2 regions of the Paenibacillus kandeliae genome follow, and region 1 is predicted to be linked to the other one. Evidence: predicted binding sites of a transcription regulator. Region 1 holds the regulator's gene; the other holds the start of a gene.
The links. The regulator LexA, encoded in region 1, represses DNA repair genes until DNA is damaged. The targets are predictions, from matches to a motif close to CGAACATATGTTCG.

Region 1 (3,434 bases):
CCTCGACCCATTCAATGGTGTCAAGCTGCTGACGGAAATTGCGGCGGATATTACCAAGGTAAACGGCACGAAGCTCGTCGCGTTCCACTGTTTCTTCAGCGGTCAGACCAGATTCCTTCTTTTTGCGTGCCAATTCGTTAATGCGTGTAATGATTCCATCGATGTCCATAACTACCCTCCCAAAACTATCTTTTCTAACTTTGACATGTAAAAAAAAGCTTGTCAAGGTTATTCACACCATGACAAGCCACCAATAAGGTGTATATGTAAAACCGGAGGAGAACCGGTTCGTTGACTGTTGAATACCGCATATAAAAACTTTCATATAAAAGGAGAATCATCATTGCGGCTTGATAGGAGTATCAGCTCAGATTTACTAGAAACCGAATCCACAAGAGGCAAGATTGAATAGATAAAATATATATATGAGAACAACACACGATATAATTAATGATTCGGAATGACCAGTATATCGCCACTTTGAATTTCGCTGGTGGACAGATTGTTCTCATCACGAATCTCAGCGATATAATCACGAATATCTGCATCAGGGGCTTTGTACTGAGAAGCGATTGCCCACAAACTGTCACCATCCGATACGATCACATGCTGCTTCATAGATGGCGATTCGTCGGCAACGACGAAGTGCTGAACGCCACCATACAGTAATACACTAGCAAATAACAAGCATATCAGCATACGTCCGGTCGAGTTCCACTTGGACTTGCGAGATGGGCGCTTGCGTTTCTTTTTGCTTGCCAGCGATTTGCGTGCAGTCATCTGGATCAGCTCTAGCGTTTTCTGACGGAATGTACGGCTGGATTTGCGCGTGCCGGATGATTTGCCTTTGTTCTCACCTGATACGTACATCCATTCTGTTACAGCCGGCTCTTTAGACGTTACCGGATTGCGTACTGCTGAAGATTGACGCACATTGCCTGAACGAGTTGTCTTCATAGAAGAGGAAGAAATGTTGGGTTTGCCGGAAGAAGATGTATGGGAAGAACCGTCAGCTGATTCTTTGCTATGCAAGTCAGTCACTTGAGGTTCTTGTTCCTGTTGGTGGATACTTTTATATGTAGTATATTTTAGCATGTGCTTCACGCTCCAAACGTTTGTTCTTGTTTTCCTGAAAAGAATATAGCACGAACATATGTTTTGATCAAGAGTTTTTTCGAACCTTTGTTCGCTTTTTATTTTTATGTATTTCGAATACCTGTTCCCTTCATTGAACAGAGTCTATCGTACTAAAATCATCAACATATAGAAGCTTCTGTTCCCTCAAAAATATATTCTTGCTAAATTTTAGAACTTATGTTTGTGCGAACGGTAGTTCTGTGTTATACTTTTCCCAAACGTTACTAGTATTGGGGTTGATACGGTATGTCCAAGATTTCAAGCCGCCAACAGGCAATTCTGGAATTTATCCGGAATGAAGTAAAACTGAAAGGCTATCCGCCATCCGTTCGTGAGATCGGCGAAGCGGTCGGTCTTGCCTCTAGCTCCACTGTACACGGTCACCTCGATCGTCTGGAGAAAAAAGGCTTGATCCGTCGCGACCCGACTAAACCACGTGCGATTGAACTGCTCGGTCAGGAAGAATCCGAGAATAATCTGTTATTTGCGCAATCTGTATCCCGCGTACCGATTATCGGTAAAGTAACTGCCGGTGTACCGATTACTGCGACAGAGCATATCGAAGATTATTTCCCACTGCCACAGCAGTTTACCGGTGATAACCAGATTTTCATGCTTTCCGTTATTGGCGACAGTATGATCGAAGCCGGTATTCATAACGGTGACTATGTTATCGTTCGCCAGCAACAAACCGCGGACAATGGCGATATCGTCGTTGCGATGACCGAAGATGACGAAGCAACTGTCAAAACCTTTTACAAGGAAAAAGACCATATTCGTCTTCAACCGGAAAACCCTACGTACGAGCCGTTGCGACTGACACGCGTTACCATCCTTGGTAAAGTGGTCGGATTATTCCGTAACTTGCACTGATTCTGCCCGGTATCAGCTGCATCACAAAAAGGCTCCTGATGATCACATCAGGAGTCTTTTTTATGCTCATTTGCATTATCCTTGCCTCGCCGCAGCCTGCTGTTCGCCCACATCGCCTTTTTTCAATCGTGCTAGCTCGACTCGGAACATCTGCATGAGTGCGTTAATATTCGTGATCTCAGCGTGATGCTGACGTTCCAGTTCTTCAATCTTAGCACTAAATACATCTTTTGCCTTGCTAGCGTGAAACATATACGAGCTATAATCTTCATACGTCTGACCTTGCGGCACACCGGTACGCTCTACCACGCTGTAGACTTCCTCCAGCCTGCGGCATACTTCATATTCGTGCCGAACATCGATCACTTCATCACCAGATACATTGTTTTCGTGTAGCGGATTATCAATCGTATACAGCTGCTTCAAACGGGTAGTCAGGTTTTTTAGATGCTGTTCATACACAAGCGTCAATCGTTCCCTTACGTCTTCGTCCATAGCTGTTCCTCCTTGATGATGCAGGCGTAGCCGTTCATACATGCTTCATTCTGCCAGTGGATGCCTGTCCTGCTGAAATTATATTACCCATGAGACAGATATTCCTATCTTCGGAATAATGAGGCGGATGTATTAGGATACAGCATTACTTTTATACATATAGACGTAGTCAAAAATACAGCAGGTATAGCAACTCCCAAAACAACCATAACAAACAGCCGATGAGGAATCCTGCACCGACTGCTTTAAATGTAATAATATGGAGTTTCATTCTTTTAAAATAGTTTCGTTTCCAGCACCTTAGCCATCAATGCCTTAAAGTCCTGTTTCTCCGCCTTTTCTGCTAGCTGATCTTCCATCGCATTAAATGTTTCTGCTAGAAAGTAAGCATTCAAATAGAGTGCCAGATGATCCTTCGCTATTGCTTCTGCATGTGCCTTATCAGATACATAGCCTGTAATGACCTGTCCTGCAAATGTGGCAGGATGAATATTTACTTTGTTTCGCATCGTTACTCCTCCTTTGTATTCCTGTACTTAGGCTTTATGAAGCCATACCTGCATCTCGCCAGACGTGCGGTTCGCCCAGCTGTAATAAGGAATGAGGGTCAATCGATGCGGCTGAAACGTAGCTTGGACAGAGGAACGATACAATTCGCCCTCCCACTCCTGTGTAATTTGTTGTCGCTGTGCCTGCACCTCAATCGTACCAACACCGCCTAGTAGCTCCGCTCTAAACTGATACGTATACTGCGCTTCTGGCGATACACGAATGAGATGCAGATGCTCACCGTTATCCTCTTGCTCTGCGCAATAGATCAGCGGTCCACGTCCAACCGCCAGTTTGTCCTGATCACTACGTACAAGTGGATGCGCTGCATACTGACGAATATCCATCGGTAATAGCAATTCCAGTCGATCCCCATCCTG
Region 2 (3,434 bases), 210 kb from region 1:
GATGTTCACCTACGCGTCCATGCGCGAAGCTCAGGAGAACCGACAGAAATTCGGTGACGATTGGCGCACAGAGCTACAACAGGCGATTACCGATAATCAGAATTCACTTGGCAGCGACCGTGTGCCGGAAGAATGGAAAAAGTATCGTCGAATCTTTATCCAGCAGATGCAGTATTATTTACAAAATGACGTCAATCCGAATGAACCGGGCGGCGTAACCTTTACCCGTGAGTTTCTCGATAACTCTAGCAGCTTGTTTATACCGCTGCTAATCATGACCATCGCATCCGATCTAGTATCTGGTGAGCGAACCGGCGGCACGATCAAGATGCTGCTGACCAGACCTGTACGCAGGTGGAAAATTCTGCTCAGCAAGATCATTACACTCGTTATGTTTACATCGCTAATTGTGGTATCTACATTTATTATTTGTTATGGGATATCGGGGCTGGCGTTCGGTTATTCTGGGTTTACGATACCAGTATTTACGGGATTCCAGCCGAGCGATACCGGAGTGAATATGGATACAGTACATGCGGTAGATCAATGGCAATTCATTCTGATGCAGCTGGGATTGATCTGGTTTGTCGGTCTGACGGTTGGCTTGCTAGCATTTATGGTGTCTGTGCTGGTCCGTAGTACGGCGGCGAGTATTGTCATTATGATGGCAGCATTGATTGCGGGGACGATCCTAACCAATATGGCAGCATCGTGGAGCAGTGCCAAATATTTGTTTATGGTCAATCTCGGATTGACGGATTATCTATCCGGTAGCCCAGCTCCTATTGAAGGAATGACCTTACCATTTTCGCTTGCTGTACTCGGCATTTGGGCGGCCGTTTCATTGGTAATCTCCTTTACCGTATTTACAAAACGGGATGTATTGAACTAAATTTATAGTAGGAATGATCATTAGCCTGTTTGTTGGCACATGCAACGTGTCAGCAAACAGGCTTGTTGTATGGCAATAGATTCCCTGAAGCAGCTAAAATCGTTAATTAAGCAGCGGCATGTATCAGGAGGACACCAAATGTTCATACGAATATACGAAGATAGCATGAAAACGATTTATATTTTTTACAGACTTGCCGAGAAAAGAGATATCACGATCCCATAAACAGTGTATATGTATATCAGCGCTTGCTGTAAAGGAGAACGCTTATATCAGCAGCACGTAAAGTCATGATGGCGATTTTGTTGTGGAATAGGCAGACAAATGATTCTGTCGGTAAAGAATTGTAATATTTGCTTTACGAAAGCGAGTGCTTAGATTACAATAAATAAAGAAAATGCAAACACGTGTTTGCATATTGGATTCGTCGTTTGGCTATATTACATTTTCTGTAAATAAAATGAAATGGAGCGCTTGGATTGTAGATATGATATGCTTAACCGATGTTCATTCTGTCGGATACGCGTTCCGTGATTATGAGATAGCGGCTTTATTATACGGCTAGTATGGCGTAATTACGGATGAAACAGTATACTACTAAAGCGTAGGTCAAACAGCACGTAGCAATATTGAAATAAACAAAGGGGGACCTTGAATGGTCGAGATCGATTCCAGAACAACTTCATCCCGTGGCGTGAACCCGCAGTCGTCCGGGTATGATGCTGACGACATTCAGGTGCTCGAAGGGCTTGTCGCCGTACGGAAGCGTCCGGGGATGTATATCGGTAGTACAAGTTCGTCCGGACTGCATCACCTTGTCTGGGAGATTGTAGACAATGCAGTCGACGAGCATCTTGCTAAACATTGCAACAAAATTGAAATTAGCCTCAATAAAGACGGTTCGGTAACCGTATACGATAACGGCCGCGGTATTCCGACTGGCATGCACAAAAGTGGCATCCCGACACCGCAGGTCGTCTTTACGATTTTGCACGCTGGCGGTAAATTCGGCGGCGGCGGATATAAGAAATCCGGCGGTTTGCACGGCGTAGGTGCTTCGGTAACGAATGCCTTGTCCGAATGGCTGGAAGTAGAGATTTATCGCGACGGCAGTATTCACCGTCAGCGCTTTGAATACTGGACGGACAAAAAGGGCAAAGAGCATGTAGGCGAGCCAACGAGCGGACTTGAAGTCATTGGTAAAACCAAAGTGACTGGTACTAAAGTTACCTTTAAACCAGATATTCGTGTATTCCAGAACGGTATTGCGCTGAACTATGATACACTGTCTGAGCGCTTGCAGGAGATCGCGTTTCTGAACTCTGGTTTGGAGATTCTGCTCAAGGATGATCGGAATGATAAGGAAGATCGCTTTTACTACGAAGGCGGCGCCAGTCAGTTTGTTGAGTATTTGAACGAAGGCAAGGACGTGCTGCATGATGTGATTCACTTCAATGCAGAGCGTGATGATATCGAGGTAGAGATTGCCATGCAGTACAATGCTGGCTATACCGAGACAATTGCTTCCTTTGTAAACTCAATTCCGACACGCGGCGGCGGTACACACGAAACAGGCTTCAAAACAGCCTATACGCGTGTACTGAACGATTATGCTCGTAAGAATGCCATGATTAAGGAAAAGGATAAAAACCTTGAGGGCGGCGATCTGCGCGAAGGTATGATGGCAGTCATCAGCGTCAAGATGGCGGAAGTTGAATTTGTCGGTCAGACGAAGGATCAGCTAGGAAGCTCGTCCGCGCGTGGCGCGGTGGATGCAGTGGTAGCTGAGAACATGCAGCGTTTTCTGGAGGAAAACCCGCAGGTTGGTCAAAAGCTGATCAAAAAGGCAGTTCAGGCATCCCGTGCACGTGAAGCGGCTCGCAAAGCGCGCGATGATATGCGTACCGGTCGCAAACGCAGCGAAAGCTCGAATCTGAACGGCAAGCTTAGCCCAGCACAATCGAAGGACTTTTCCAAAAACGAATTGTTCATCGTCGAGGGTGATTCCGCGGGCGGTTCTGCTAAGCAAGGTCGCGATTCCAAAACGCAGGCAATTTTGCCGCTAAAAGGGAAGCCGATGAATCCAGAAAAAGCGAAGCTGGCAGATGTAATGAAAAACGAGGAATATCGTGCCATTACCGCAGCAATCGGCGCTGGCATTGGCACCGAATTTGCTTTTGAAGATAGCAATTATGCCAAAATCATTATCATGACCGATGCCGATACTGATGGAGCGCATATTCAAGTGCTGCTGCTCACGTTCTTCTATCGTTATATGAAGCCGCTGATCGATCAAGGGCGTATCTATATCGCCCAGCCGCCGCTGTACAAAATTACACAGCGTTCTGGTAAAAAGACCGAGGAGCAATACGTTTGGACCGATGAAGAGCTGGAGAAATCGCTCAAAAAGTTCGGCAAAAATGTCGAATTGCAACGGTACAAAGGACTGGGCGAGATGAATCCAGAGCAACTGTGGGAAACCACGATGAACCCAGAAAGTCGTACATTGCTGCAAGTTCAGATTGAGGATGCTGCTAAGGCG

Region 2: parE (DNA topoisomerase IV subunit B) is a predicted target of LexA. The motif match lies at 1,293-1,306, and genes of this name have one in related genera.

The regions. Positions count from the first base shown of each region.
Region 1 covers NZ_JBFDUZ010000001.1:2,161,016-2,164,449, forward strand. The annotation lists gene ABXR35_RS09200 (DUF896 domain-containing protein) at 1-169, opposite strand, end outside; gene ABXR35_RS09205 (LysM peptidoglycan-binding domain-containing protein) at 448-1,095, opposite strand; gene lexA (transcriptional repressor LexA) at 1,384-2,010, shown strand; gene ABXR35_RS09215 (hypothetical protein) at 2,086-2,505, opposite strand; gene ABXR35_RS09220 (hypothetical protein) at 2,781-3,014, opposite strand; gene ABXR35_RS09225 (glycoside hydrolase family 127 protein) at 3,042-3,434, opposite strand, start outside.
Region 2 covers NZ_JBFDUZ010000001.1:2,372,141-2,375,574, reverse strand. The annotation lists gene ABXR35_RS10100 (ABC transporter permease) at 1-892, shown strand, start outside; gene parE (DNA topoisomerase IV subunit B) at 1,548-3,434, shown strand, end outside.